One region of the Kitasatospora sp. NPDC056651 genome, then DNA from elsewhere that is predicted to be linked to it. Evidence: riboswitches for the same ligand, from Rfam matches in the RefSeq annotation. Region 1 holds a riboswitch; each other region holds the start of a gene.
What was found. Region 1 has a riboswitch for cyclic di-AMP ahead of ACFRAR_RS18575 (peptidoglycan DD-metalloendopeptidase family protein). Riboswitches for the same ligand answer to the same signal wherever they lie in the genome.
Positions count from the first base shown of each region.

Region 2: linked by a shared signal. The riboswitch ahead of ACFRAR_RS08485 (NlpC/P60 family protein) and the one ahead of ACFRAR_RS18575 (peptidoglycan DD-metalloendopeptidase family protein) in region 1 are both predicted to bind cyclic di-AMP.
Region 3: linked by a shared signal. The riboswitch ahead of ACFRAR_RS00695 (hypothetical protein) and the one ahead of ACFRAR_RS18575 (peptidoglycan DD-metalloendopeptidase family protein) in region 1 are both predicted to bind cyclic di-AMP.
Region 4: linked by a shared signal. The riboswitch ahead of ACFRAR_RS22860 (transglycosylase family protein) and the one ahead of ACFRAR_RS18575 (peptidoglycan DD-metalloendopeptidase family protein) in region 1 are both predicted to bind cyclic di-AMP.

Region 1 covers NZ_JBHTWX010000043.1:27,517-32,435, forward strand. The annotation lists gene ACFRAR_RS18570 (MFS transporter) at 1-1,238, opposite strand, end outside; cyclic di-AMP (ydaO/yuaA leader) riboswitch at 1,531-1,731, shown strand; gene ACFRAR_RS18575 (peptidoglycan DD-metalloendopeptidase family protein) at 1,734-2,669, shown strand; gene ACFRAR_RS18580 (DUF2470 domain-containing protein) at 3,095-3,814, opposite strand; gene ACFRAR_RS18585 (RidA family protein) at 3,931-4,341, opposite strand; gene ACFRAR_RS18590 (IclR family transcriptional regulator) at 4,371-4,919, opposite strand, start outside.
Region 2 covers NZ_JBHTWX010000014.1:35,414-40,332, forward strand. The annotation lists gene ACFRAR_RS08475 (hypothetical protein) at 1-421, opposite strand, end outside; gene ACFRAR_RS08480 (NlpC/P60 family protein) at 547-1,593, opposite strand; gene ACFRAR_RS08485 (NlpC/P60 family protein) at 1,825-2,943, opposite strand; cyclic di-AMP (ydaO/yuaA leader) riboswitch at 2,954-3,107, opposite strand; gene ACFRAR_RS08490 (NlpC/P60 family protein) at 3,445-4,482, opposite strand; gene ACFRAR_RS08495 (NYN domain-containing protein) at 4,685-4,919, opposite strand, start outside.
Region 3 covers NZ_JBHTWX010000001.1:174,251-179,169, reverse strand. The annotation lists gene ACFRAR_RS00700 (esterase/lipase family protein) at 1-1,214, shown strand, start outside; cyclic di-AMP (ydaO/yuaA leader) riboswitch at 1,600-1,745, shown strand; gene ACFRAR_RS00695 (hypothetical protein) at 1,747-2,319, shown strand; gene ACFRAR_RS00690 (hypothetical protein) at 2,419-3,204, opposite strand; gene ACFRAR_RS00685 (IclR family transcriptional regulator) at 3,379-4,176, opposite strand; gene aceB (malate synthase A) at 4,380-4,919, shown strand, end outside.
Region 4 covers NZ_JBHTWX010000060.1:34,528-39,446, forward strand. The annotation lists gene ACFRAR_RS22860 (transglycosylase family protein) at 266-1,561, opposite strand; cyclic di-AMP (ydaO/yuaA leader) riboswitch at 1,548-1,718, opposite strand; gene ACFRAR_RS22865 (sirohydrochlorin chelatase) at 2,208-3,161, opposite strand; gene ACFRAR_RS22870 (DUF397 domain-containing protein) at 3,715-3,978, shown strand; gene ACFRAR_RS22875 (ATP-binding protein) at 4,369-4,919, opposite strand, start outside.

The DNA of each region.
Region 1 (4,919 bases):
AGCAGGCCGGCCGCGCGGGCGGCGGCGTTGTTGACCCCGCTGGCGATGCCCGCGTGCCGCACCTCGACGGCGGCCAGCACGGTCGCCGTCAGCGGCGCGACCAGCAGCGTCATCCCGCAGCCCATCACCGTGACGGCGGGCAGCACGTCCGCCCAGTAGGAGGAGTCGGGGCCGGTGCGCAGCATCAGCAGCACCCCGGCGGCGCACACCAGGGGGCCGACGGTCAGCGGGACGCGCGGGCCGATCCGCTTGCCGAGGCGCCCGGCGCGCGCCGAGAGCGCCAGCATCAGCACGGTGATCGGCACCAGCGCGAGGCCCGAGACCAGCGGCGAGAACCCGGACACGATCTGGAGCTGCACCACCAGGAGGAAGAAGACGCCGCTGAACGCCGCGTACACGCACAGGGTGACCAGGTTCACCGCGGTGAACAGCCGGGAGGAGAACAGGCCGAGCGGCAGCATCGGTTCGGGCGCCCGGCGTTCGACCGCCACGAAGGCGGCGCCGAGCAGCAGTCCGAGCACCCCGCTGACCCAGACCGTGGGGGACAGGCCCTCCCCGGCCGCGGTCAGCGCGTAGGTGACGGCGCCGAGGGCGAGGGCGGCGAGCAGGGCGCCGAGCACGTCGAAGCGGCCGGAGGCGCTCTCGTCCCGGCTCTCCGGCACCGACCGGGTGGTCACCGCGATCACGGCGGCGGCCAGCGGCAGGTTCAGCAGGAAGATCCAGCGCCAGCCGGGGCCGTCCACCAGCCACCCGCCGAGGAAGGGGCCGATCGCGGCCGAGACCCCGCCGAGGCCGGACCAGAGACCGACCGCCGCCGAGCGGTCGTCAGGGTGGAAGACGGCCTGGAGCATGGCGAGCGAGCCGGGGGTGAGCAGTGCCCCGCCGATGCCCTGGACGGCGCGGGCGGCGACCAGCACCTGGATGTTCGGCGCGGCGGCGCAGGCCGCGGACGCCACCGCGAACCAGACCACGCCGACCAGGAAGACCTTGCGCCGCCCGTAGCGGTCGCCGAGCGCGCCGCCGAGCAGGATCAGGCCCGCCAGGGTGAGCAGGTAGGAGTTCAGCGTCCACTGCAGGGACGCCAGGGTGGCGCCGAGGTCGGCGCCGATCCGGGGCAGCGCGACGTTCACCACGGTGCCGTCGAGCATCGCCATGCTGGAGCCGAGCACCGTCGCCAGTAGTACCCAGCGACCCTGCGCGGTGCCCAGGCGCAGGGTGCCGGCCTCGGAGGTGGCCACGGGCGAATCCTGCGCCGCCCGGGGCGTACGTGACAAGGGTCACCGGTGGGCGTGTCGGCCGGAAGCGGTGCGTGAGCGGCCGGGTGCGCGGTGTCCGGGATCTCGGCGCAGGGTCGTGGATCAGTGGCGGGGGGTGAGTGGGTTGTGTACGTACTGTGGGGTCGGGCCTGCGGAGGGTCACCGGGGGTGGGGGAGTCGTTGCCGTTTCAAGAGATCGACATTGCTTCACCCGAACGGATGGGTTTTAGTTCAGCGACCGCCCGGCCAGTCCGGACGGATCCGCCGGGTGGAACGCCGAGTCCTGCCGCTGCCCGGTGGTTCGAAACGAACTCTGTACGGCAGGAGCGGGGGACCCACAGGTAAGTCGCCGGACCGGAGTTCGCGCCTCATGGCGCGGGCGTCCAGGACCGGCTCGGGGTGAAGCCGCGCATGCGGCCGGGCAACTCCAGCCCGAACCCGACAGCTCACCTCGCAGGCGTCGGAGAGGAAAATTCCATGCCTGCACAGGCCCGTCGTATCGCCCTGCCCCGCGCCGCCCGCATCGGCATCGCCACCGCCGTCACCGGCGTGTCGTTCGCCCTTCCGCTGGTGACCGCGATCAGCGCCCAGGCGCACACCGCCCCGGCGGCCCCGGCCGCTTCCGCCGCCGCCGAGCGGTCCGCCGCTCCGGCCGCGCAGGAGGGCTACCGCGTCGTCAGCGGCGACACCCTGTCCAAGATCGCCGCCGTCGGGAACGTCGAGGGCGGCTGGCACGCGCTGTACGAGCAGAACCGCTCGGTGGTCGGCGCCGACCCGAACCTGATCTTCCCGGGCCAGCGGCTCGCGCTGCCGGGCCGCGCCGCCGCGCCGGCCAAGCCCGCCGTCCCCGCCAAGCCCGCCGCCCCGGCGACCAAGGCCGCCGAGCCGCAGGCCCAGGTCCAGGTGCGGACCGAGGCGGCCGAGCCGGCCGAGCAGCTCCAGACCCAGCTCCAGGTCGCCACCCCGACCCAGGTCGTGACCGCCACTCCGGTCGCCGCCGCCACCTCCGGCTTCGTCGCCCCGCTGGTCGCCCCGAAGCGGGGCACCGCCTACGGCGTGGCCGGCTCGATGTGGGCCTCCGGCCACCACACCGGCCAGGACTTCGTCGCCTCCACCGGCACCCCGCTGCGCGCGATCGCCAACGGTGTCGTGGTCAAGGCCGGCAACGGCGGCGCCTACGGCAACGAGGTCGAGATCAGGCTCGCGGACGGCCACTACGCCGAGTACGCGCACCTCTCCTCGATCGGTGTGAAGATCGGTCAGACCGTCAAGGCCGGCCAGCAGATCGGCCTCTCCGGCGCCACCGGCAACGTGACCGGCCCGCACCTGCACTTCGAGATCCGCAACGGCTCGGAGTACGGCTCGGACATCAACCCGGTCGCCTACCTGCGCGCGCACGGCGTGGCGCTCTGAGCCCGAGGGCTCCGACCCCGCGGGGTCTCAGGAACCGCCGCTGCTGCGGAGCGAATCGGTCCTCCGGGATGGTCATGTCGGGTGACCGCTCGACCGGGTGACCGCCGCACGGCGGACATGGGCGAGGGACACGCCCGGGTCGGCCCGGTCGCACGGGGAACTCCTCGTGCGGCCGGGCCGGCCGCTTGTCGTTCCCGCCCCGTTCGACCCGTCGAACGGGGCGTCAACTCCGCTGCCGCGGGCGGTGTTCACCGGCCTCGTGGCCGCCTCCGGCGCGCGATGCTGTCGGACGGTCAGCGCCCGGCCGGTCCGGCGGCCGGGCTCGGACTGTTCTTCGCGTTCTGGTCCTGGGTGGGCTTCGAGTGCGGGTGGTGCTGGAGGACGCGGTCGAGCGGTGACCGGGCGGCGCGGCGGCGGGCCGGGGCTCAGTGGCGGTGGACCGGCAGGCCGTGCTGGGCGGCGGTCAGCAGGTCGTGCATCCGGTGGCCGAAGTCCTCGGTGTCCCGGGCCGGTTCGGGGAAGACCAGGCGGACGTCGCGGTGGCCGTGCGGGTGGTCCAGGCGCAGCACCAGGCCGTGGCGGTCCAGGGCGAGCGGGCGGACGTCCGGGGCGTGGGTGAGTACGGCCGGGTCGAGCAGCCGGGTCAGGAGGTCGAGCGCGTCGGCGTGGTCGTCGGCGAAGTGGGTGAGCATGGCGGCCTCGTGCCGGGCCAGCGGGTCGGGGGCGGCGTGGGCGAGGTCGGCGGCGGTGATCGCGCCGGTGCCGTACGGGGTGGCGAGGACGGCGTGGGCGACGTCCACCCGCAGGTGTGCGCTGAGGCCGTCGTCGGCGAGGTGGGACAGGTGCAGCCGGCCGGCCAGGGTGAGGCGGGCGCGGACCCGGTCGCGGACGGCGACGGGGGAGACGTCGGTGACGTCGAGGACGACGGCGAGGCCGTCGGTGGCGCCGGCGGCGGCCGCGGTGAGGGGGTCGTCCAGGGCGCAGCGCAGCCGCAGCCGGGAGCCGTGCACGGAGACCGGGGTGTCCAGGTGGTGGTGCTCGCCGAGGGCGCGGACGGTGAGCGAGGAGGTCGTGCAGAGCAGGCTGCGGATCCGTTCGGCGGTGGTGGGCTCGGGGACCTCGGTGTCGCCGGTGGGCAGGCTCATCGGGCGGACCTCCAGTTAGTTAGGTGAGCCTAACCTAATGTCCGCGGATGGGTGTGGCAAGCAGGCGGAAGGGCCCGGACGCGGGTGGCGTCCGGGCCCTTCCGGGCGGGGGTCCGTCAGCCGATGACGGCCTGGGCGTCGATCTCCACCAGCATCGGCTCCTGCGGCAGCTCGACGAAGATGGTGGTGCGGCACGGCTTCACGCCGCCGGGCTCGATGTTCTCGTCGATGAACTCGGCGTAGACCTCGTTCATCAGCGGGAAGTCGGCGCGCTTGGTGAGGTAGACGCGGAACATCACCACGTCCCCGATGGTGGCGCCGCCGGCCTCGACGATGGCCTTGACGTTCTCCAGGGTGCGGCGGGTCTGCGCCTTCACGTCGCCGTGGTGCAGGTACTCGCCGGTGGCCGGGTCCTGCGGGCCCTGGCCGGAGACCTGGAGGATCGGGCCCTTGCGGACGCCCTGGGAGAACATCCAGGCCGGGGCGGGGGCACCGTCGGTGCGGATCTCGGTCTTGGTGGAGGACATGGGATTCCTTACTGTTTCCTGATGGTTCGTCAGTTGCGTTCGGGGCGGCCGCAGTCGGCCGAGACGGCGCGGGTGGTGGCGAGCAGCTGCGGGAGCAGGTCGAGCACCTGCTCGTACGGCAGGACCACGTCCGGGACGGAGATGGAGGCGGCGGCGACCACCCGGCCGCTGGCGTCCCGGATCGGCGCGGCCACGCAGTTGATGAAGGACTCGTGCTCGGCGTGGTCCTGCGCCCAGCCCTGGGCGGCGACCTTCTCCAGCTCGGCGAGCAGCGCCTCGGGGCCGGTCAGGGTCCGCCCGGTGTGCGGGACGAAGTCGATCCCGGCCACCACCCGGCGCCGCTCGGGCAGCGGGAGGTCGGCCAGCAGCACCTTGGAGACGGCCGCGCTGTGCAGGGCGGCGCGCAGGCCGATCCGCGAGTACATCCTGACCGGGTGGCGGGAGTCGAACTTGTCGATGTAGACCACCTCACCGCCCTCGTACGCGGCCAGGTGCACGGTCTGGCCGGTGGCGGCGTTGAGCTCGGCCAGGTGCGGGGCGGCGATCCGGCGCACGCCGCGCTGCTCCAGGGCCAGGCC
Region 2 (4,919 bases), on a different contig from region 1:
AGACCTCGGTGACGGCGGGCACCGCCCGGTCCCCCACCGCGACCAGCTCGGCCGGGTCGGGGCCGGCGGCGGGCCCGATGACCAGGCAGTGCGTGCCCGGCGCCGAACGGAGCGGCCCGAAGTCCCACGGCGCGGGCGGCCCGCTCGCGCTCTCCTCGCGCTCGACCCGCCAGCCGTCCCCGGCCAGGGCCAGCTCGATCCGGCGCGGGTACACCACCGGGTACGCGTCGTACCCGGCGATCCGCACCGCCAGGTCGGCGGCGGCGGTCACCCGCTCCGGACCACCGGCCCCGGCGAGCACCACGTTGCGGTACTCCGCCTCGGCCACCGGCAGCCCGGCCCAGGGCGGCGCCGAGCCCGCCCGCCGCGCCAGCGCCCCGGCCACCTCGGCGCGCCGGTCCGCCGACCGCGCCGAGGGCACCGCCGACGGGGCGGCCGGCGGCAACGACAGCTGGGCCAGCCCGCCGGCCGCGAGCAGCAGCGCGCCGCGCCGGGACAGCGGGCGACGGGGACCGGGTATCCGGGGGGAGCCCGACGGCGAGGCGTTCAGAGCCGGACCACCCCGGAGACCGGCATCGCGGTGACGCTCTCGTAGCGGACCTTGGCACCCGGGCGGGGCGCGTGCACGATCACACCGCCGCCGGCGTACATGCCGACGTGGTGCATGTCCCGGTAGAAGATCACCAGGTCTCCCGGTCGCGCTTCGGACAGGCTGATCCGCTGCCCGGCGTACGCCTGGGCCTGCGAGGTGCGCGGCAGGGTCACTCCGGCCTGCCGCCAGCTGTAGTACATCAGACCGGAGCAGTCGAACGCGTTCGGGCCGGTGGCCCCGTAGACGTACGGCGAGCCGATCATCCGCACCGCGGCGGCCAGCGCGGCCGCCCCGCGCTCGGAGGCGGGCGGCGCGGAGCCGAGGTCCAGCCGGTCGGTGCCCCGGGTGGCGCGCCGCTCGGCGTCCCGGGCGTCCTGGGCCGCCAGCCGGGACCGTTCGCCGGAGCCCAGGCCGTTGAGCAGCTTCTGCGCCGTGGCCAGCCGCTGCTGGATCTGCTGCTTGCTGTCGGCGAGCGAGCGGCGGGTCTCGTCCAGCTCGGCGAGCTTGTCGGCCGCCTCGGTGCGGCGCTGGTCGAGCCGGCGCTGGCGGGTGAGCAGCTCGTGCAGGGTCTCCTGCTGGCGCGTGGCGGCCTGGCCCATGGTGCGGGCCCGGGCCAGGTAGCCCTCCGGGTCGGGCGAGAGGATCAGCTGGGCGGTCTGGGTCATCCCGCCGCCGCGGTACTCGGCCCCGGCGACCGTCGCCAGGTCGCCGCGCAGCTGGTTGAGCTGGTCCTGGGCGAGGGCGATCTCCCCCTGGAGGATGGTGGTCTCGCCCTGGAGGCGCCGCTGCGCCTCCTGCGCGGCGTTGTACTTCTCGGACGCCTGCTCGGCCTCGTCGTACAGCTGCTCCACCTGTGTCTTGACGTCCTGGCGGTCGGCCGGGTCCGGATTGCCGGGGGCGGCCTGGGCGCTGCCCCCGGCGGCCACGCCCAGCGCGGTGGCGGCGGCCGCGGTCAGCACCAGCGCCCGGGCGAGCAGTGGGGAACGACGGTGCACGGGCATGGCGGCAGCGGCTCCAATCCTGCGGCGCGGGCCCCCGCCGCCGCACCACTGCGGGCGGCCTTCGAGCGGAAGTCCGGTGGCAGACGTTAGCGAGTCCGGGCAGGCGAGTCCAAACCCCTACCAACCCGAATATTCGACCACTAATCGGACATCAGATCGACCACCCCGGAAAAGCCGCAGGCCCGGCCTCCCCCTGGGGGAAGACCGGACCTGGAAGCGTCCGAGCGGGGATCAGACCCGCACGATGGAGGCCAGCGGCATGTTGGAGACCGCCTCGTAGCGCACCGACGCACCCGGCTTGGGGGCGTGCAGCACCTGGCCGTTGCCGGCGTAGATGCCGACGTGGTGGGCGTCGCTGTAGAAGATCAGCAGGTCGCCGGGCTGGGCCTTGGAGAGGTCCGTGCCGATCCGGGTGCCGGCCCCGGCCTGCGCCTGCGAGGTGCGCGGCAGCGACACGCCCGCCTGGTTGTACGCCCAGACCATCAGGCCGGAGCAGTCGAAGGAGCCCGGCCCGGTGGCGCCCCAGACGTACGGGCTGCCGATCTTGGAGGCCGCGTACGAGAGGGCGGCGGCACCGCGCGAGCTGCCGGCGGCCACCTTCACCGGAGCGGTGGTCGAGGGGGCCGAGAGGTCGCTGCGGCCGTTGTCGCGCGAGGCGCGGTCGGCACCGCCCTGCTGGGCCTGGGCGGCGTCGGCCTTGGCCTTGGCGTCGGCGGCGGCCTTCTGCTCGGCCTGCTGGATCGCCTGGCGGTCCTGCTCGGACAGCGTGTTGAACAGGTCCTGGGCCGCCTTCAGCTTGCCCTGGACCTCCTCCTTGGAGGACTTCAGCTGCTGGGTGGTGGAGTCCAGCTCGGCGAGCTTGCCCTGGGCCTCGGTGCGGTCCTGGTCGAGCTTGCGCTGCTGCTCCTGGAGCTGCTTCAGCTGGTTCTTCTGGCTGTCCCCGGCCTGGTTCAGCGCCCCGGCCTGGTTCAGGAAGGTGTCCGGGCTGGAGGAGAACATCAGCTGGACGGTCGGCGAGATGCCACCGTTGCGGTACTGCTCGCCGGCGATCTCGGCGAGCCCGCCCTGGAGCTCGGTCACCTGGGCCTGCTGACGGGCCACCTGGTCCTGGAGGCCGGAGACCTGCTTCTCCAGCTCCTGCTGCTTCTCCAGCGAGGCGTTGTACTTCTCGGTCGCGACCTCGGCCTGCTCGTTGTACTGGTCGACCTGCTCCTTGACCTGTTCCTTGGTCGGCTGCGGGTCGGCGTGGGCGCCGGACTGCGCGGAGAGGGCGACGGCTGCGGCGGCGAGGCCGGTCATGATCGAGACGCGGGTGCGGCCGGCGGGCTTGGGACGACGATGGGACGCCACGAAGGCGGACTCCTTCTTCCTGCGGCCGCCTACCGGGTGAGCTGACGGGTTCGGGCCGGAAGCATGCCCTACGACGCCTCACGGCCGCTCCCGCGGCCGACCTGGCGCCGATTCACCCCGGAGGAACATGGTTCCCCGGCTCCGCTCCGCAGCGCCCCCGACTACTGGGCTCCCCTGTCGGGCAGGCGCTTCGACCTGCCCCGCTGCCTCGCGAACTCGGCGGGAACCACCGCCGCCACCCAGGCTGGGCGATCGACAGTGCGGTGGTTCGAATCATGACCCTAGTAACTGAACCGTGATCCGTTCAAATCCTTGTCAGAAAAAAGACAGAAGATTACCCAAGTTCTTTTGTGAAAATGACCGATGGTGACCACTGATACACACAAGGCTGATCGGTTCTCAGCATGTGGTCGCGAAAGGGGCGGGAAACCCCAACGCCACCCCCGAGCGGAGGTGGCGCTGATCACAGGGCCGCGAAGGCCCCTCGGGCATGTCGGGCCGTCAGACCCGGCGGATGGTGTTGATCTGCATCGCGTCGGCCTTCATCACCTTCACCACGTCACCGGTGTGCGGCGCGTGGACCACCATGCCGTTGCCGATGTACATCCCGACGTGGTGCATGTCGGGGCCGTAGACCACCAGGTCGCCCGGCTGGGCCTGGTCCAGCGACGGCACCCGGGTCCCGTAGTGGCCCTGCTCCTGCGAGGTGCGCGGCAGCGAGACGCCCGCCTGCCCGTACGCCCAGACCATCAGGCCCGAGCAGTCGAAGGTGGTCGACCCGGTGGCGCCCCACACGTACGGCGAGCCCTGCTTGCCCATCGCCTTGGACACCGCGGTGGCCGCGTAGCCGCTGGCCGCCGGCAGGCTGCCGAGGTCCACCCGGTCGCTGCCGCGCGAGGCGCGGTCGTCCTGCGTCTGCTGGGCCTTCAGCGCGGCGCGGTCGGCGGCGCTGAGCGAGTTCAGCAGGTCCTGGGCGGCCTTCAGCTTGGCGTTGACGTCCGTCTTGGCCTGGTTCAGGTCCTTGGTGGTGGTCTCGAGCGAGGAGAGCACCGCGGCCGCCTCGGTCTTCTCCTGGTCCAGCCGGCGCTGCTGCTCCAGCAGGTTCTTGAGCGCCTCGGCCTGACTGCTGCTGGCCTGCTGGATGGTGGAGGCCTTCTCCAGGTAGCCGGAGGGGTCGGAGGAGAGCATCAGCTGGACGGACGCGTCGATGCCGCCGGTGCGGTACTGCTCGCCCGCCACCTCGGCGAGGCCGCCCTGGAGCTGGGTCATCTCCTCCTGGCCGCGGGCCACCTGGTCCTGCAGCTGGTCGGCCTGCTTGCGCAGCTGGTCGGCCCGCTCCTTGGCGCCGTTGTACTTCTCCGCCGACTGCTCCTGCTCCTGCTGGAGCTGGTCGATCTGCGCCTTGACGTCCGACGTGTTCGGCTGCGGCGCGGCGTGCGCGGCCACCTGGGCGGAGAGGGCGACCGCGGTCGCAGCGGCCGCGGTGAGCACGGAGATCCGTGCGCGGCTCGGCTGCTTGGGACGGCGGTGGGAGGCCAAGTGACCGGCTCCTTCTTCCATCGGACTCACCTGATGGGATGAGATTCCGGAAAATAGGTTTGACACCTGACCCTAGTGAAGTTCTATCCGTTCTGCCACTCCCCCGAAGGCGTGAATTCCGGTCACCACACTGACTTCACGGAACCCGCGCCGACCCCCCGGGACCACGTCCGACCAGGCATCATCACGCCCTGATCCGGACTCAGGGCCGGGCCAGCCGGTTCAGCAGGAGCACCGAGGCCACCGGGCGCGCGCCCGCCTTCCGCACGCCCTCCGCCACCTCCCGGTCGGTGGACACCACCACCACCGGACGCCCCTGCGGCTCGGCCCGGACCAGACGGCGGATCAGCTCGTCGGCCGTCTCCCCGGTCCGGCTGAACCGCACCCGGACCCCGCGCGGCGGCGCCATGATCACCGGAACGTCCAGGTCCTGCCCG
Region 3 (4,919 bases), on a different contig from region 1:
CCCACGCGGCCCCCACCGCGAGTACCGGTCCCGTCGCGAGCACCGCCACCACCGCCCCCCTCACCCTGGAAGCCGCTTTCCCCGCCCCCGGCAACGGCTGGGCCAAGGTCGAGCGCTATCTCGACACCACCTCCGGCTTCCGCACCGAGCAGTTCCCGTCGGACGGCCGTGGCGACCAGGACGGCGCCCGCCGGACGTACTTCGGCACCGGCCGGCCCTCCTCTGCCCGCTTCCTGCTCTACTCGGCCGCCGGCTGGGACACCGGCAGCAAGGCCACCCCCGTCCTGTTGGTCCACGGCGCCAACGACAACGCCGACCGGGCCTGGGCGAACCCGGGGGAGAGCGGCGTCTGTGGTGCGGCGAGCTGCCCGTCCACCGGCCTCGCCCAGTACCTGGCCGGCACCGGCCACCGGGTCTTCGCGATCGGCTTCGCCCACAAGCACGGAGACAACCTGCTCCAGGCGCAGGCCGTCGGCGACGCCGTCGCGCTGATCCGGGACCGGCTCGGGGTCTCCCAGGTCGACGTGGTGGCGTGGAGCAAGGGTGAGGTGGCCGCCCGGGCGTACGTGTCCTCGGTGAAGCCCTCCTGGGGGAGGTCCTACGCGGGTGACGTGCGCCGGCTGGTCACCCTCGGCGGGCCGAACGGGGGGCTGGACTACGTGTACGCGCACGGCTGGGACTTCGACCTGGCCACCTGGCCCGCCTGCGGCGGCACCGCCAACGCGCCGTCCCCGCACCTCTCCATGACCTGCTACGGCACGTACACCGCGCAGCCCTGCCTCGGCGTCCTGCCGAGCGGCGGCTACGACTGCTACCCGGGCCAACGCCAACTGCTCGCCCGCTGGGACGGCACCTACGGAGTGGACTCCACCGCCCAGGACTGGTGGACCACCTACTACGGCGGCCATGGCTTCTACACCTCCGGCCAGGGCATCCAGGCGGCGATCGACGCGGGCTCGCTGATCGCGCCGCTCCGGCAGGCCGGCATCCCGGCCTCGGTGCGCACCTACCTGCTGGCTGGCGGGTCGGCCGACATCCCGGGCGTGCTCAACGAGAACCGCGGGCCGAGCGACGGCCTGGTGTTCACCGCGAGCGCGCTGGACACCACCGGCATCGCGACGGTCGGCGGTACCCGGCTGCTCAGCGGCCTCAACCACATGAGGCTCGCCTGGGCGCCGGAGGCGGAGAGCCAGGTCGACGCCTGGCTCGGCTGACCTGACCTGACAGGCCAGACCACACCAGGCCACGCCACACCTGATCGGCCCGGTCGGCCCGGTCGGCCTGGTCGGCGGCCTCCCCCCGGTTCCTCCCGCCATCCCGCTCCCGGAAGTCGATCAACTCGGCTGCCCCTCGGAGTCGTTGATCGACACCACTGTGACCTGCGCGACAACCGGCCCGGCCGAGTTGTCCGTTCACGGACGACCCGCCTAGCCTGCAACGGTCGTCCGCCCTCGCGGACCCCGTCGCCGGGACGCCGAGTCCCGTCCACCCGTCGGCGGGTCACCGAGCACCACAGCGGACGGGAGCGGGGGAACCAAGGTCAGCGCCCGGTCCGTACGCCCCGCGTGCGGGCCGCGGCTGGGCCTCTCTTCCGGATCTTGCCGGAACTCGTCGGATCTTGCCTGGCATCGCGGGCCCGGCAAGGTCCGGAAGAGAGGGCCCAGGGGTGAAGCCGCTCCCCGGGCGGCCGGGCAACCTCAGCCCGAACCCGACAGCTCACCTCGCAGGCGTCGACGAGGTGACCCCATGCCCAAGCCCGACAGCCCCACGCGCCGGCCCGCGTTCGTGCCCGGCCGCCGTCGCGCACCGCGCCACGCCCGCCCGTCCCACCGCGGCCGCAACGCGGCCCTCGCCGCCGCCGGGGCGTTCGCCATCAGCGGCGCCGGCCTGCTCGGGGTGCCGTCCACCACCGGTGCCCAGGCCACTGCCACCGCCGCCGTCGCGGCCGCCGCGCCGACCGTCACCCAGGACCGGCTCGTCCCCGCCGCCATGGTCGCGGGCAAGGCCGTGGCCGCCTCGCTCGCTCTGCACTCCTCGGACTGCGTCACCGCGAAGACCGTCGGCGTGGGCGTGCGCGACGCCCGGGGGAACAACCTCGACTTCCCCGGCCACGCGTCCGACGTGCGGATCTGCCCGGAGGGGTTCGACTTCACCAGCGCCGCGCGCACCCTGCCGACCGGGACGTACACCCAGTTCGGCTTCTGGCAGGACCTCGACGGCACCTGGCACGACCTGGGCTCGCAGCAGCTGGTGGTCTCCGCCGCCGGGACGTCGACGCGGACCCCGGCCGGGCCGGCCACCCCGAGCCGACTCGGCTGATCACCGACCTCCTGACAACCGACCCCTCGGTGGGCGAGGGGCGGTACCGTCCACCGGCGGGCGTTCGGCGGTGAGCGCCCACCGGCAGGACCGCACGGTTCAGGAGCCGGCGGCCGTCGCGACGACCGTGATGTCGAACGGCTGCCGGTTGTTGCTCTCGTCCGGGTCGTCCGCGCCGTGCACTTCGACCGAGCCGCCGCTCAGTGTGCCCGCCGGGAGTTCCGGGTCGAGCCGGACCGGGATGAGGGCGGTCGCGCTGCGTCCCTCCCGCAACCCGGGCTCGAACGAGCAGCGGACGACGCGGCCGTGGTCGCGGTTGCGGCCGAGCACCCGGCAGTCGGACGGGAAGTACGGGCCCTCGGGCGTGACCCCCTTGGGCAGGGTGACCACGACCGTGAACGGGGAGGCCGTGGTGCCCGGGCCGCGGTTGCCGACGAAGGCGCGGACGGTGGTGGTGCCGCCGGGGGCGGCCGCGTCCGGGTCGAACCGGACCACCTCCAGGTCGGAGTGGGACGGTCGGTCGGCGGCCGGTGCCGGCAGCGTGGTGGCCTCGGAGACCCCGGGGGTCACCAGGGCGGGAAGGGTGGTGGCCTCGGGCGTCGCGGGTGCGGGCAGGGTGGACGCCGCGGGCGCGCCCGGCGCGACGACCTCCACCGCGGGCCGGGGATCGGGGCGCCGCAGAGCCCAGGACGGGTCGGTGGCCAGCACCGTCACCGCGCACCCCGCCGCCACGGCCGCGACCAGTCCGGCGCCGCCGAAGCCCCCGCCTCTTCCGGCGGCGCGCCGCGTGCCACCGCCCCGACTGTCGCCTTCCCGGCCGTGGCTTCCCCGTACGGCGGTACCGCGTGCCGCACCGGCCCGTACGTCCCGGTCCTGCTGCTCCATCCCCGCTCACCCTGTCCTCGCGTCCCGGCCGCCCGCGCCGTCGCGGGCCGCGTCCGCACCAGGGTGGCGGAGCCGTCGCGGGAGCCGGGTGGCAACCCGCCCGTCGTCCGCCCGAACGGATGACGCGGTCGCGTCGGCGCGCCGCGTCATCCGGCAACGGCGGTTGACGTGGCGTCAGGGGGCGAGGACCTGCCCCAGCCGGGCCGCGATCTGGTGCATCACCGGCACCAGCGAGGCGGCGCCGGCCTGTTCCTCCAGGGCGCGGATGCGGGCCTCCGGGCCGGAGACGGAGAGCGCGGTCGGCGTCGGTGCGCCCGGGACGGCGAGCGCGATGCAGCGGACGCCGATCTCCTGCTCCTGGTCGTCGACCACGTAGCCGCGCTCGCGCGCCTCGGCGAGCTGGCGCATCAGCTCCTGCGGGTCGGTGACGGTGTACTCGGTGTGCGCGGGCAGCGGGTTGGGGCCGAGCACGGTGCGTGCCTCGTCCTCGGGCAGCTGGGCGAGCAGCGCCTTGCCGACGCCGGTGCAGTGCGGCTGCACCCGTCGGCCGACCTCGGTGAACATCCGCATCGAGCGGCGGGACTGCACCTGGCCGACGTACACCACCTCGCCGCCCTCCAGCACCGCCAGATTGGCGGTCTCGCCGGTGGCCTCCATCAGCTCGGCCAGGTACGGGCGGGCCCAGCTGCCGAGCAGCCGGCCCGCCGTCTCGCCGAGGCGGATCAGTCGGGGGCCGAGGGTGTAGCGGCGCGCGGTGTCCTGGCGGACATAGCCCTGCTGGACGAGGGTACGAACCAGCCGGTGGATGGTCGGCATCGGGAGGCCGGAACTGATGGAGAGCTCACTGAGCGTGGCCACGCCGCCGGAGTCGGCCAGCGCCTCCAGGAGTTGGAAGGCGCGCTCGACGGACTGCACGCCGCCGCTCGGGCGGTCGGCGCCTGTCGTCGGTGCTGAGTCGGGGGTCGCGGCCACCGGCGTTCCCTTCGCTGTCGGAGAGGAGCAGAGTCCCGGCGATCTCTTCAACAAACCGTTGAAATTCTGTATCGCGGAAACTAGTCTCCACCTTACAGAATCGAACTCGCCGGTAGGCGGGTCCGGATCGTGGAAGTTCCCCCGAGGAAGTTCCCACTGGAGCTCCCTTCGCCAGGTTCAACCGTCTTAGGAGTGTCCTGCCCATGGCTGCAGATCAGGGGCCCGTCGGCGCCTCCCCCGCCGCTCCGGCCGTCACTGTCGCCGGTCCCCGCGTCCACCGCGCGGAGGAGGTGCTCACTCCGGAGGCCCTCGCCTTCGTGGCTGGGCTCCATCGAGCCTTCGAGGACCGCCGGCAGGACCTCCTGGCCAGGCGCAAGGCCCGCCGCGCCGAGATCGCCGCGACCGGCACGCTGGACTTCCTCCCCGAGACCGCCGAGGTCCGGGCCGGGGACTGGAAGGTCGCCGAAGCGCCCCGCGCCCTCCAGGACCGCCGGGTCGAGATCACCGGTCCGACCGACCGCAAGATGGTCATCAACGCACTCAACTCCGGCGCGAAGGTCTGGCTCGCGGACTTCGAGGACGCCACCTCCCCGACCTGGGAGAACGTGGTCAGCGGCCAGGTCAACCTGATCGACGCCTTCGAGGGCCGGATCGACTTCACCGGCGCGGCCGGCAAGGCCTACGCCCTCAAGCCCGCCGCCGAACTCGCCACCGTCGTGGTCCGCCCGCGCGGCTGGCACCTG
Region 4 (4,919 bases), on a different contig from region 1:
CGTGGGCGGCGGGTCGCTCAGCCCTCCTGGGTGGTCGGACGGAACCGCCGGGTGGCTGGGCGCGGGGACGTGCAGGGGGAACGACGGAACCCCCGGGGAGAGCGACCAGACTCTCCCCGGGGGTGGCGGGTGGTCAGCGTTCGGGCGGTGGCTGACGGCTGACGGAGAACAGATGACAGGTGACAGATGTTGAAATCTGTTATCTGTTATCCGTCATCTGTTCCTCGTCGGCCGTCACCGCGCGCCCGTCGGCCGTTCGCCGTCCTCAGACCCGGCCGGCGAAGTGCGGGGCCCAGTTGGTGATGCTCTGCTCGCGGACGCCCGAGCTCGGGTTGGCGGCCTCGACGTACTTGCCGTTGCCGACGTAGATCGCGACGTGGTAGACGCCGGAGTCCTTGCCGTTGTTGGACCAGAACAGCAGGTCGCCCGGCTGGAGGCTGTCCAGCGAGACGTGGGTGCTGGCGGCGGCCTGGTCGGCGGCGACGCGCGGCACCGAGATTCCCGCGGCGCGCAGCGCGGCCTGGGTCAGGCCGGAGCAGTCCCAGCCGCCGTTGCCGGTGCCGCCGTACACGTACGCCTGACCGACCTTCGACTCGGCGAAGGCGACCGCGGCGGCCATGCTGCCGGTGGCGGCCGGAGCCTGGGTCTGGGGCTTGGCCTGGGGCTGCGCCGGTGCCGGAGACGGGGTCTGCGGGGCGGGCTTGGCGGCCGGCTTGGTGGCGGGGGCCTGGGGCCGCGCGGTCGGCTGGGCGTTCACGGCACCGCCGTTCGCGGGCTTTCCGTCGGTGGACAGGTGCTGGCCGGGGTAGATGGTGTCCGGGCCCTCGGTCAGGGTGCCGCGGTTGAGGTCGTACAGCCGCTGCCAGCCGCCCTGCACGTTGTGCTGGTCGGCGATCGAGGACAGCCAGTCGCCCTCGACCACGGTGTAGTCGCCGCCCTGGGCCTGCTGCTGACGCTTCTGGACCCAGTTGCTCGCGGCGGAGCCGGAGGCGGCCTGGGCGCCGTCCTGGGCGGGCGCGGCGGGCTTGGCGGCCGGTGCCGGGGTCTGCGGGGCGGGCTTGACGGCCGGAGCGGCGGGCTTCGCGCTCTGGGCGGGCTTGGTGGTGGCCGAACCGGCGGTCGAACCGGCGGTCGAGCCCGCCGAGGTGTCCACCGACGCGGCGGCGCCGCCCTTGGTCAGACCGGCCTTGACGGAGCAGACCGGCCAGGCGCCCGGGCCCTGCGAGGCGAGGACCTTCTCGGCGACGGCGATCTGCTGGCCCTTGGTGGCCAGGTCGGCGCGCGCGGCGTAGGCGGTGCCGCCGAAGGCGGACCAGGTGCTGGAGGTGAACTGGAGACCGCCGTAGAAACCGTTGCCGGTGTTGATGCTCCAGTTGCCGCCGCTCTCGCACTGGGCGACCTTGTCCCAGGTGGCGACGGTGGCCGCGGAGGCGGTGCCGGAGGTGAGGCACGGGACGGTGAGTCCGACGCCCGCGACGCCGAGGGCGGCGATCACGCGGCGGGCGCGACTGGACGGGCTGGTGCCGTTGGTGGGCAGCATGAAGACGCGGTCCTCTCCCACGCCTGCGAGGTGAGCTGTCGGATTCGGGCTGGAGTTGCCCGGCCGCGCGGTGAGCGCGGCTTCACCCCTAGCCCTGGACCGTTCCGGGGATCGGTCCGGGGCGACTTACCTGTGGGTCCCCCGCTCCTGCCGTGGTGCGTTCTGGCGCTGCCAGGACATCCGACGGCAGGACTCGGCGTCGCGGATGAACCGGGTTCGTGTGGTCACGAACGGAGAGCACGTTAATCAGACTCAAGTTCAAACTGCAAACCTTGTGATACGCGTCACGGTTTAGTGGAAACCGCCAAAAGCCTGCTCTTTCAAGATCGTAAATGATCGTTTTCCGGCAATCCCGTTGAGGAACTCGACAACTGGCTCTGCTTCAGCGGCAACGTGACGGGGCGTCGAGGCGGTCCGTGGGGCGCCGCGGAAGGAGTCGGGGCGATGGCGATCCGGGAGCCCGGGCGCATGCGGCCTATTTCCTTTCAAATAGCGCCAGAACGGACATTCCGCTTCGTTGCCGCCCGACTTCCGAGCCGCACGGAATGCCCGGAAATGGAAAGGCGATGAGGGGCGGAGAGAGGCCGCGAGCGGGACAGGACGAAGGGCCCGGAGCGCGAACCGCTCCAGGCCCTTCGGTGCGCGCGAACCGGCGCGCGGTGTCGACTTACTGCCCGGCGTACCCCTCGGCGGCCGCGTGGGCGCCGCGAGCGCCCTCCGTGACCCCCTCGGCCCCGGCGGCGGCCGCCGCCTCGGCCCGGGCGAGGTCCTCCGGGGACGGCGCGGGCAGTGCGGCCAGGTAGGTGGAGGCGATCAGCTGGCCGACCGACGGGTACGCGCCCAGCGGCGCGGCCGACGGGCAGCCGGTCTCCTCGGCGGCGGTGGCGAGCAGCTCGGAGTCCGCCTCCGGGCCGATCACCAGCGGGGCCAGCGCCGGGCGCTGCGAGCCGGTGTCCTTGAGGTGGTTGACGGCCGCGGCCACCGAGCCGGGCACGTCGAGTGCCGCGGCGACGACCGGCACGGCCAGTCGGGCGGCCAGCAGCACGCCGGTGATGCCGGCCGCGGCGGCCGCGTCCTCGCCGCCGACGGTGGTCAGCACCACGCCGTCCGCGGCGGTCGCGATGGCGAACAGCCGGGCGCGGTCGGCGCGGGCCAGTCCGGCCTCGGACAGTCGGACGTGCACGGCCTCGGCCAGCAGCGGGTGCGGGCCCAGCGGGTCGGTGACGGGCGCGCCGTACTCGGCGGCGAGCGCGTGAAGCTCGGTCAGGAAGGTGTGCGGGCCCGGCACCAGGGGCACCAGGATCGGCATCGGCATCCCGGTCTCGGCGGCCAGCGCCAGCAGCTCGGCCACCGTGCGCTCCTCGCTGTCGGCGGCCTCGGAGCCGTTGCCCGGGAGGTAGCCGACCGCGGTCCGGACGCCGTTCTGCTCGGTGCGGACGATCGAGAGCAGCTCCTCGACGACCGAACGGGACTCGGGCCCGGCGGTCGCGGGCACGGCGAGCACCAGGGCCGGGGCGCCGGCCGGGATCTCGGGGCGCTCAGGACGACGGTGGCGCCCCCGCGCACGGGAGCCTGGAGTACGGACGGGCAGTGGCGCGCCCGGGATGGCTGCGGTGCTCATGCCGGAGATCGTAGGACATCGCCCCGTCCGGCTTGCAGTCGGCTGCCGTACGGGTTTCGCGCGGTCGTGGTGCGGACTCGGTGCGTCTCCGCCACCGTTCAGGCGCTTTGCCTACAATCCGGACATTCCTCGTCCAACTCGGCGTGGACCGTCACGGTCCTGACGCCATCCGAGGCGGCGGGCGTTGCAGCCGTGGCGCGTGAGATGTCTCACAGCCGCGGCGGCGCTTGACGGAGGGTCACGGGGGTGCGACTCCCGGCGCTCGAAGATCAACATTCAGCGGGGAGGCGCTCACGGCCGGTTATCGCGAGCCCGACGATTCCATGGGCTATGTCCGTTTACGTACGGTCAGGGGAAGGGTCCGTGAAGAGTTCGAGGCCGCGAATGAAAGGCCTCGTGCACCTGCACTGTCCCGTGCTGATGCACGTGCACTGCGGCTATCATCACGTCAAGTGAGGCGTTGTGCCGGGCCGGTACGGGGCCGGTCCGTTCGTTCGGCGGTGCCGGGGGCGCCGCGCTGGACGACAACTCCGGAGCTCTTCGGGAGATTTCTATGCACGACTCGCAGGACACGCACGGCTCGTACGACACCTACAACGGGATGGCCGCCGCCGATCTCCGAGGGGTGGTCTGGCAGAAGAGCCTGCACAGCAACTCGCAGGGCAACTGCGTCGAGTTCGCGGCCCTGCCGGGCGGCGATGTGGCGATGCGCAACTCGCGGTTCCCGGACGGTCCGGCGCTCATCTACACCAGGGCCGAGATCGCCGCCCTGCTGCTGGGGGCGAAGGACGGGGAGTTCGACCACCTGGCGGTCTGACCGACCGCCGTGCTCCATCATCGGGGGGCCGTCGTGGGTGCCGACACCGCGACGGCCTTTGTCTTTTGCCCGTCGCCAGTTTTCTGTCCCTCGTCCGTCCGCTTCCGCCCGGCCGTTCCGGTGGACCGGACGGCCCGCGGGGCCGCGGCGTGGCAAGGGCTTCGGCGGGGCCTGGTGGAAGGGCCCGGGGTGTGGTCCTCCCGGGGCTTCCTCGACCTGCCGCGCGCCGTCCGCCACGGAGCCTGACCCGGACGCAGGGCCGCTCCTGGTCGCAGGTCCTGACCCGACCGTACGTCCCGCCCCGATCGCAGATGCCGACCCGGCCATGACACCTGTCCGGCCATGAGATCCGACCCGGGGGCGGGGCCCGGCTCGGGCGCCGTGTCGGTCCTAGGCCGAGCGCCGATGCCGTCCGCCGGCGTCGACCGGGCCGTCGAGAGGTGAGCGACCGCCGAGCTCCAGGTGACCGTCCAGCGGGGAGCCGCCGACCGTCTCCGCCTCGAACATCGCCCAGACCACCTTGCCGCTGCCCAGCGGGTGCCAGCCCCACGAGCGGCTGAACGACTCCACCAGGTGCAGTCCGCGGCCCGATTCGGCGACGAAGTCGGCCTCCCGGGCGATCGGCCCGAGGCTGCTCGGATCGCTCACCGCGCAGACCACCTGGGGCGCGCGGTGCACCAGGCTTATTCGGATCGGCAGCCGGCCCTCCGGGGTCGGCTGTATGGGAAAGTCGTACTCGCCCTGGGCGCCGCCCGACGGGTCGGGCCGTGCGCCGATCGCATGCCGGAGCGCGTTGGTCACGAGTTCCGAGGCCACCAGCGCGACGTCGTCGAACAGTTCCGTCAGGCCCCAGTGCTGGAGCGTGGTCCGAGCGAAGTCGCGCGCGGTTCTGACGGCTTCGAAGCGAGGAGCGAGCGTACAGGTGACCACATGGGGGTCAA